Regions from separate parts of the Citrobacter sp. MNAZ 1397 genome, predicted to be linked through region 1. Evidence: predicted binding sites of a transcription regulator. Region 1 holds the regulator's gene; the other holds the start of a gene.
What was found. Region 1 encodes CRP, which controls carbon source genes, mostly activating them, when cyclic AMP is high. Its sites were predicted from a motif close to ATGTGANNNNNNTCACAT; they were not measured.
Positions count from the first base shown of each region.

Region 2: L2097_RS02140 (CidA/LrgA family protein) is a predicted target of CRP. The motif match lies at 3,874-3,891, and genes of this name have one in related genera.

Region 1 is NZ_JAKIVH010000003.1:422,259-427,473, reverse strand. Features, by position in the region: gene L2097_RS19195 (hydrolase) at 1-838, shown strand, start outside; gene L2097_RS19190 (YheU family protein) at 839-1,057, shown strand; gene L2097_RS19185 (phosphoribulokinase) at 1,109-1,978, shown strand; gene L2097_RS19180 (OsmC family protein) at 2,079-2,483, opposite strand; gene crp (cAMP-activated global transcriptional regulator CRP) at 2,793-3,425, shown strand; gene L2097_RS19170 (YccS/YhfK family putative transporter) at 3,479-5,215, shown strand, end outside.
Region 2 is NZ_JAKIVH010000001.1:503,324-508,538, reverse strand. Features, by position in the region: gene bglF (PTS beta-glucoside transporter subunit IIABC) at 1-122, opposite strand, end outside; gene bglG (transcriptional antiterminator BglG) at 264-1,097, opposite strand; gene dusC (tRNA dihydrouridine(16) synthase DusC) at 1,250-2,188, opposite strand; gene L2097_RS02150 (GNAT family N-acetyltransferase) at 2,268-2,810, opposite strand; gene L2097_RS02145 (LysR family transcriptional regulator) at 2,906-3,802, shown strand; gene L2097_RS02140 (CidA/LrgA family protein) at 3,940-4,338, shown strand; gene L2097_RS02135 (CidB/LrgB family autolysis modulator) at 4,335-5,030, shown strand; gene cdd (cytidine deaminase) at 5,160-5,215, shown strand, end outside.

The DNA of each region.
Region 1 (5,215 bases):
TCTCGCCTGGAGCGAAGACCCTGCGCAGGCAAAACATAAACCGCGTCTGGTGGTCTTTCACGGGCTGGAAGGTAGCCTGCACAGTCCTTATGCTCATGGACTGATAGAAGCGGCAAAAGCGCGCGGCTGGCTGGGCGTGGTGATGCATTTTCGTGGCTGCAGCGGTGAACCTAACCGTCTTAACCGTATCTACCACTCCGGCGAAACCGAAGACGGCACCTGGTTTTTGCACTGGTTGCAACGGGAATTTGGCCGGGTCCCCACCGCCGCGGTGGGCTATTCGCTGGGCGGCAATATGCTGGCCTGTCTGCTGGCCAAAGAGGAAAATCGCGTCCCCCTCGATGCCGCAGTGATTGTCTCTGCCCCCTTTGTGCTGGAAGCATGCAGCGCCCATATCGAAACCGGCTTTTCGCGGGTGTATCAACACTACCTGCTCAACTTGCTGAAAGCCAACGCGTCGCGCAAATTAAAAGCCTATCCAGGATCTTTACCTGTTGATTTGCCACAATTGAAACGTCTGCGTCGTCTGCGCGATTTTGATGATGCGATTACGGCGCGCATCCATGGCTTTGCCGATGCGATTGACTATTACCGTCAGTGCAGTGCTATGCCGCTGCTGAATAAAATCAGCAAACCAACGTTGATCATCCATGCGAAAGACGATCCCTTTATGGATCAAAATGTGATCCCCGATATGCAGACATTACCACCGTCAATAGAATATCAACTCACCGAACATGGCGGTCACGTGGGGTTTGTGGGCGGCACGTTACTGCGCCCGGAAATGTGGCTGGAAAAGCGCATCCCCGACTGGCTGCACACTTATCTGGAAAGCTAAATGATTATTCCCTGGCAGGATCTGGCGCCTGAGACGCTCGACAACCTGATTGAAAGCTTTGTCTTGCGTGAAGGCACCGATTATGGTGAACATGAGCGCTCACTCGAACAAAAGGTCGCCGATGTGAGACGGCAACTGAAAAACGGCGAAGCCGTGCTGGTGTGGTCAGAACTGCACGAAACCGTCAACATTATGCCGCGCTCGCAGTTTCACGAGTAACGCACTGACGGCTGGCTTCGTTTACAACAATGGGTTACTCAGGGAGCTGCTATGTCCGCTAAACATCCGGTTATTGCCGTAACAGGTTCCAGCGGTGCGGGAACCACTACCACCAGCCTCGCGTTTCGCAAAATCTTTGCTCAACTGAATTTGCATGCCGCCGAGGTCGAAGGTGACAGTTTTCACCGCTATACCCGCCCTGAGATGGACATGGCAATCCGTAAAGCCCGGGATTTAGGCCGACATATCAGCTATTTTGGCCCGGAAGCGAATGACTTCGGGCTGCTGGAACAGACGTTTATTGAGTACGGACAAACCGGTAAAGGCCAGGCGCGAAAATATCTGCATACCTATGATGAAGCCGTTCCCTGGAATCAGGTTCCCGGCACTTTCACCCCCTGGCAACCCTTGCCAGAGCCAACAGATGTGCTTTTTTATGAAGGGTTACACGGCGGCGTGGTGACGCCACAGCATGATGTCGCCCGCCATGTCGATCTGCTGGTGGGCGTGGTTCCGATCGTTAACCTTGAGTGGATTCAAAAGCTGGTGCGTGATACCAGTGAGCGCGGCCATTCCCGTGAGGCGGTAATGGATTCAGTGGTGCGTTCGATGGAAGATTATATCAACTTCCTTACTCCCCAGTTTTCCCGCACCCATATCAACTTCCAGCGTGTGCCGACGGTAGATACCTCCAACCCGTTCGCCGCTAAAGTGATCCCCTCGCTGGATGAAAGCCTGGTGGTTATTCATTTTCGTAATCTGGAAGGGATCGACTATCCCTGGTTGCTGGCAATGCTCCAGGGGTCATTCATTTCGCACATGAACACGCTGGTGGTGCCGGGCGGAAAAATGGGGCTGGCGATGGAGCTTATCATGACGCCGCTGGTACAGCGGCTGATGGAAGGGAAGAAGATTCAATAGCCTTCCGGCGGGACGCAACATCGGCTCCCGCCAGGGTATCCCGGCACGCAGCGCCACCGGGGAAAACGCCTGATGCGCTTCGCTTATCCGGCCTGCGTTCTCAGGCCTCAATCACTTCATACGAGTGCGTGATTTTCACCGCCTTCTCCAGCATTAATGCCACGGAGCAATATTTCTCAGCAGAGAGATCCACCGCACGCGATACAGCCGCTTCTTTCAGCTCTTTGCCGGTCACGATAAAGTGCAAATTGATATGCGTAAACAGACGCGGAGCCTCCTCGCGGCGCTCCGATGTCAGCTTCACTTCGCAGTCTTTCACATCGTGACGGCCTTTTTGCAAGATAGAGACAACATCGATAGCGCTGCATCCCCCCGCCGCCATCAGCACCATTTCCATCGGGCTGGGGGCTTTGTCGCCTGAGTTACCATCCATCAGGATCTGGTGCCCGGACGCAGACTCGCCAAGGAACGTTAAACCTTCTACCCATTTCACACGAGCTTGCATTTTTAATTCACTCCGGAGTTACAATTTTCTTTACAGATTACGCGTACATAAGAAAACGCGCAACGGAAGGCGACCTGCGTCAAGCTGAAGCGAGACACCAGGAGACAGGCGACAAAAGCTATGCTAAAACAATCGGGATGCTACAGTGATACATTGACGTTATGCATGTATGCAGAGGACATCACATATTACAGGCCGCAGGCATGTCTGACGGTCCACTTCCCAGGTATGGGGAAGATAGATTGCAACCCCGGACGCGATATGTGAATCCAGCGTCTGGAGCCAGCTTATAACAGAGGATAACCGCGCATGGTGCTTGGCAAACCGCAAACAGACCCGACTCTCGAATGGTTCTTGTCTCATTGCCACATTCATAAGTACCCGTCGAAGAGCACGCTGATTCACCAGGGTGAAAAAGCGGAAACGTTGTATTACATCGTCAAAGGCTCAGTGGCTGTGCTAATCAAGGATGAAGAAGGTAAAGAGATGATCCTCTCTTACCTTAACCAGGGAGATTTTATCGGTGAACTGGGTCTGTTCGAAGAGGGTCAGGAGCGTAGTGCATGGGTACGCGCCAAAACCGCTTGTGAAGTGGCCGAAATCTCCTACAAAAAATTCCGCCAGTTAATTCAGGTGAACCCGGATATCCTGATGCGTTTGTCTTCCCAGATGGCGCGTCGTCTGCAGGTCACCTCAGAAAAAGTCGGTAACCTCGCCTTCCTTGATGTGACAGGCCGTATCGCACAGACGCTGCTGAATCTGGCAAAACAGCCGGATGCAATGACCCACCCGGACGGTATGCAAATTAAAATTACCCGTCAGGAAATTGGTCAGATCGTCGGTTGCTCCCGCGAAACCGTTGGTCGTATCCTGAAAATGCTGGAAGATCAAAACCTGATCTCCGCGCACGGTAAAACCATCGTCGTGTACGGTACACGTTAATTCTCAAGCGGCGCATCGCCCTTAACGATGCGCCGTTTTTGTCTCTCTTCCCCATGTGGCGCAGGCTGATTTATCACCCCGAAATCAACTATGCACTGCGACAAACGCTGGTGTTATGCCTTCCTGTGGCTGTCGGACTCATTCTGGGCCATTTACAGCAGGGGCTGCTTTTCTCACTCGTTCCCGCCTGTTGCAATATTGCGGGTCTGGATACACCACACAAACGCTTTTTTAAACGTCTGATCATCGGCGGTTCGCTTTTTGCGGGTAGCAGCCTTGCAGTACAACTGCTTCTGGCGCAAGCGCTCCCCCTGCCGATCATTTTGACGGGTCTGACCCTTATCCTGGGCGTAACGGCAGAAATCAGCGCGCTTCACGGACGCCTGCTGCCCGCCTCGCTTATCGCCGCTATCTTCACGTTAAGCCTCGCCGGAAATATGCCTGTCTGGGAACCATTGCTGATTTATGGGTTCGGTACCCTGTGGTACGGCGCGTTTAACGCCTTCTGGTTCTGGCTATGGCGGGAGCAACCGCTACGTGAATCATTGAGCCTGCTGTATCGCCAGTTGGCGGACTATTGCGAAGCGAAATACAGCCTGCTGACGCAACATGTCGATCCAGAAAAAGCCCTCCCCCCGCTGCTGACACGTCAGCAAAAGGCGGTGGATATGATCAGCCAGTGTTATCAACAGTTGCATATGCTGGCGGCGAATAATAACAACGACTACAAGCGGTTACGCCGCGTTTTCCAGGTCGCTCTGGACTTACAGGAACACATTGCCGTTAGTCTGCATCAACCGCAGGAAGTCCAGGAACTGGTAGAACGCAGCCATGCCGAAGAGGTTATCCGCTGGAATGCGCAAACCGTTGCCGCGCGGTTACGGGTTATCGCCGATGATATTCTTTATCATCGCTACCCCAAACGCTTCAATATGGATAAACAAATTGGCGCGCTGGAGAAAATTGCCCGCCAGCACCCGGATAACCCGGTTGGGCAGTTTTGCGCCTGGCATTTCAGCCAGATAGCCCGTGTGCTGCGTACCCAGCGCCCGCTCTATATACGCGATCTGATGGCAGAGAAGCAGCGTCGCTTGCCCCTGATCCCGGCCCTCAAAAGTTATCTCTCGTTGAAATCTTCCGCCTTGCGTAATGCGGCACGCATTAGCGTCATGCTCAGTATTGCCAGCCTGATGGGCAGTGCGCTGCATCTTCCTAAACCCTACTGGATAATGATGACGGTAATGTTTGTTACGCAAAACGGGTATGGTGCGACACGGGTACGCATTCTGCACCGGGCGGCAGGCACCCTGGCCGGGTTGATCATTGCCGGCGCGACACTGCACTACCACGTACCGGAAGGTTTCACGTTGACCGCGATGCTGATCGTGACGCTGGTAAGCTATCTGATTATCCGCAAAAGCTACGGCTGGGCGATGGTGGGCTTTACCCTCACCGCGGTATATACGCTCCAGTTGCTCACCCTGAATGGCGACCAGTTTATCGTTGCCCGTCTTATCGATACGCTGATTGGCTGCCTGATTGCCTTTGGCGGTATGGTCTGGCTGTGGCCTCAATGGCAAAGCGGCCTGCTGCGAAAAAATGCTCATGACGCGCTGGAAACCTACCAGGACGCCATTCGTCTGATCCTGAGCGATGATCCTCAGCCGACTCCGCTGGCCTGGCAGCGCATGCGGGTAAACCAGGCGCACAATGCGCTCTTTAACTCGCTTAATCAGGCCATGCAGGAGCCTGGCTTTGATACGCGCTACCTGGCGGACATGAAACTGTGG
Region 2 (5,215 bases), on a different contig from region 1:
TCGGCTTTCTTATTATCTTTGAGCTTAAAGCGTAACCGGGTGGCGCAGTGCACCAGGCTGGTAATGTTCTCCTTGCCCCCGACGTGGCTGAGAATATCTTTCGCCAGCGCTTGATATTCCATGCTTTTTCCTTACTTCTTATGCCCGAAGGCTATGACTGAGATAAAAAAAAACCCGAGTCCAGCACCTCGCGGGCCGGGCTCAGGTTTTGCCTGCGAGATGCAGTTACAATCCTGTTTTACACTTCATGCTTCACGCTATTTTTAGCGTTTGTCTTTTCGTACACGCTCAATATGAATCGCCAGGAACATAATCTCTTCGGTGGTGAGATTCCGCTGATAGTTTTGTTCCAGATGGCGCGCCACCTTTTCTGCACAACGCCAGGCGCTGGCGTAGTTCTCTTTAACGGCCTGATGCAGCGACACATCATCATCTTCGACCACCGTGCGCGTTAACATCCGCTGCGAGAAAAATTTCAGGTGCGTGACGAACCGATGATAGCTGAGGGACTCTTCGTTATAGTCGAGTTTCAACTGATACTTCACGATATGCAGGATCTCCTGCATCACTTTGGTGATATGCATAACATCCGGCATATCACTGTTAAGCTGGGCGGTGACCAGGTGCAGCGCGATAAACCCGGCTTCATCTTCCGGTAATTCCACCCCCAGCCGTTTGGCGATGATCGCCCGCGCCTCTTGCCCAATCTGAAACTCTTTCGGGTACAGACGGCGGATTTCCCACAGCAGAACGTTGCGAATCACCTGGCCTGTTTTCAACCGTTCAATGGCAAAAAAACAGTGGTCTGTCAGGGTGATATAGAGGCTATCCTGTAACTTCCCCAGCCGACTACGCGCCAGATCGATAATCCGATCGCAGGCTGTCATCACCTCCAGCGGGATTTGATTGAGTAGCTCGCTTAAGCGTCTGACCAGTTCGTCACTCTGCAGGGCAAAAATCTTTTCGATTTTGCTGTCATCCAGCTCATCGCCGGTACGTTTCTGGAACGCGAGCCCCCGGCCCATAACGACCTGCTCGCGTTGTTGTTCATCCAGCACGACCACCACATTATTATTGAGTATTTTGGCGATTTTCATCCGAACCCCAGAAACAAAAAAACCTGACTTCCGGCAAATGCCAGAACATCAGGTTTAGCCTGCTTATGCAGTAACAATCCGTGGGAAACTCTATCAGGTTGCTCTGTTCACTCAATCGAAGCCATGCAAAAACGTGATTATGATCGCAGAGTTCAGGTATTTAACGCCTGAATCGCTCGCGCAATGTCCGGCGAGCTCTTAAGGGTGCGGATTTGTTCAAACAGTGAAATCGCGTCGACATACTCTTTGCGCAGATAGCCCAGCCACTGTTTGATGCGCGCCACGTGGTACATGCCAGTATCACCCTGCTTTTCCAGCCGCGTGTACTTTTGTAACAGCGAAACGACCTCGGGCCACGGCATACGCGGCGCGTTGTGTTTCACTACCCGGCTCAGGTTGGGCACGTTCAGCGCGCCGCGACCGATCATCACCGCATCGCAGCCGGTCGCCGCCATACAATCCTGGGCGCTCTGCCAGTCCCAAATCTCACCGTTCGCGACAACCGGAATGGTAAGTCGCTGGCGAATCTCACCAATGGCCTGCCAGTTAATCCGCTCGGCTTTATAGCCGTCTTCTTTTGTCCGCCCGTGAACCACCAGTTCAGACGCACCGGCCTGCTGAACAGCATCGGCAATTTCAAACCGCCGCGCTCCGCTATCCCAGCCGAGACGCACCTTTACGCTGACCGGCAGATGGGTGGGCACGGCCTCGCGCATGGCTTTCGCTCCGCGATAAATCAGCTCCGGATCTTTGAGCAGCGTGGCTCCTCCACCACTGCCATTCACCAGCTTCGACGGACAGCCACAGTTAAGATCGACACCCCATGAACCGAGTTGCACCGCGCGAGCCGCGTTTTCCGCCAGCCACTCGGGGTATTGTCCCAGCAATTGTACGCGAACCCGCGTACCGGAAGGGGTGCGACTTTGATGGTGCAGTTCAGGGCAGATGCGGTAAAACGATTTTGCCGGCAACAGCTGGTCAACCACGCGGACAAACTCGGTGATACAGTGATCGTAGTCGTTAACCTCGGTCAGCAGCTCGCGCACCAGCGAATCGAGCACACCTTCCATCGGCGCCAGTAATACACGCATACATTGCCCCTGAAAAAATGAGGCGACATAGTAGCGCCTCTGACTCAGGGAGGAAAGAGCGTTTCAAAACGCTCTTGCATCAGGCGGAACGCGGGTAGACGTCCGATGCCGGAAGGGTCAAACTCCCCTCGCCCAGGGGGCGCTGCATAATAACGATATCCAGCCAGCGGCCATGTTTGAAACCGACATTGTTCAGCGTGCCTGTCCGGATAAAACCCGCCCGCTGATGCAGACGCAGCGACCCCACATTTTCACTGTTGCCAACGACGGCAATGAGCTGGCGATAGCCGTGGTTTTCTGCCCATTCTATGGCTTTCGCCAGCAACGCTTTGCCTGCACCGCGCTGGCGAAATTGCTCATCGATATAGATAGAATCTTCCAGCGTGTAGCGATAGGCATAGCGCGTGCGATAGTGTGAAAGGTAGCAATAGCCTTTTACCATCCCCTCATCGAGGATAACAAACCACGGCAACCCGGCGCTGCGAGTCTTGTTCAAACGCGCCAGCATTTCGTCTTTGTCAGGCGCAGTGGTTTCAAATGAGGCGCTGCCATTCACCACATGCCAGGCGTATATTTGCTGCATTGCGCTAATATGCTGTTCTTCTGCTTCGATAATTTCCATTGTCCGGCTCCTGCTCAGGTATGTTGACAGGCTAGCCGTAACGCATAAGTCCAGACATAGCGCTGCGCTTATTACCCGTATAAGGAAAACTTTGGATGGCACACCTCAGTCTCGATCAATTGACGACCTACAGGCTGGTCATCGGCCGGGGCAGCTTTACTGCTGCAGCCGAAGCGCTGGGGATCTCCCAGCCTGCGGTCAGTTTGCAGATGCGCCAACTGGAGACCGCTTTGCAAACCCGCCTGATTGAACGTACTGGTCGCGGCGTTCGTCCGACACCGGCAGGGTTAACGTTACTGGCGCACTGCGAAGAAATTGAAAAAGCCGTCAGTGCTGCCGTGCAATCGGTCGCCATGCACAAGCTCGATATCAGCGGCACGGTTACCCTTGGCACAGGTGCTACGGTATGCATTCATTTTTTGCCAGCCCTATTGCAACAGTTGCGTAAAGACTATCCCCAACTGTCGGTTGGCGTCAGAACCGGCAATACGCAGGACATTGTTCGGGGCGTTGAGGAGAACAGTATCGACATAGGACTTGTTACCCTGCCCGCGATCAGCAGGAACCTGGACGTCACGCCAGTCATGGTCGATGAATTCGTTACCATCACAGCAAAACCGACCCTCGCTGAGTCTGAGGTAGAGACAGAAGAACTGCCGCTGATCGTTTTCGCTTCCGGGAGCAGCACACGCCAGCTTATTGACGGCTGGTTTCAGCGTGCCGGTAAGAATATGTCACCCGTGATGGAGCTCGGCAGTATTGAGGCGATAAAACGAATGGTGCGCGCAGGGCTCGGTTACAGCATTGTGCCGCGGATGTCGGTTACCCAGGCTGAGGATTGCGCAGGCTTAACCGTTGAGCCGCTGGTTCCTGCGCTGCACCGCACGCTTGGGCTGATTATGCGCCAGGATAAAGTCGTAGGTCGCGCAATGCGCGAAGTGATTCACCGCATCCAGGCGATACCCGCCGCAAAGAGTAAAGACAGTGTGTAATCCGCGAACGACAATCTTGTGGTAATGCCTGACGTTCCGGAATGGAATGTTTGGTATGCTCAGAATTCATGATGTGATCGGTAGCACATTTCCGACTTTAATTGTATGATGAATGCGTTTCATCAAGGGTATTCACCATGAGTAAATCACTGAACATTGTCTGGCAGTACCTTCGCGCATTTGTCCTGATATATGCATGTTTATACGCAGGAATTTATATCTCATCACTGCTGCCTATTACCATTCCCGGCAGCATCATCGGCATGTTAATCATGTTCGTCCTGCTGGCTTTGCAAATCCTGCCCGCCAAATGGGTTAATCCTGGCTGCTATGTGCTGATCCGCTACATGGCGCTCCTGTTTGTGCCGATTGGCGTGGGCGTTATGCAGTATTACGATATTCTGCGCGCGCAGTTTGGCCCGATAGTGGTCTCCTGTGCCGTCAGTACGGTGATTGTTTTTCTCGTGGTGAGCTGGACCACTCATCTGGCCCACGGCGAACGTAAGGTCATTGGCGAGAAAGGAAGTGAAGAATGATGGCGTATATCTGGTGGTCGCTGCCGTTAACGCTGGCGGTGTTCTTTGCCGCACGTAAGCTCTCCGCGCGTTTCAAGATGGCGCTGCTTAATCCCTTGCTGATTGCGATGCTGGTCATCATCCCGTTCCTGCTGGTCACCGGCATCCCCTATGACCACTACTTCCAGGGCAGCAAAATCCTTAATGATTTATTGCAACCCGCCGTGGTCGCCCTGGCATTTCCGCTTTATGAGCAATTACATCAGATTCGCGCGCGCTGGAAGTCCATCATTACTATCTGCTTTTTCGGCAGTATTGTGGCGATGGCGAGCGGAGCCGGTATTGCACTGCTGATGGGCGCATCGCCAGAGATTGCCGCCTCTATTCTGCCGAAATCGGTCACCACACCGATTGCCATGGCGGTGGGCGGCAGCATTGGCGGCATTCCGGCAATTAGCGCGGTTTGCGTGATTTTTGTCGGCGTACTGGGCGCGGTCTTCGGGCATACGCTGCTGGATGCCATGCGTATTCGCACAAAATCAGCTCGCGGCCTGGCGATGGGCACAGCATCTCACGCCCTGGGTACCGCGCGTTGTGCAGAGCTGGATTATCAGGAAGGCGCGTTCAGCTCACTGGCACTGGTTATTTGTGGGATTATTACGTCACTGATTGCGCCATTCCTGTTTCCCTTGATCCTCGCGATAGCGGGCTAAAATTTGCGATGTGTCGCGCATTTTTAATTTGAATTGCATACGTTGCATATACAGTGAGATGTTGATCACATATAAAGGCTAAACCGGCCCTTACACTACGATCCCATTACATTGTTATGAGGCAACGCCATGCATTCACGTTTTCACACTGCGTTTCCGACCCTTGCGGAGAATTTACAGGCCGC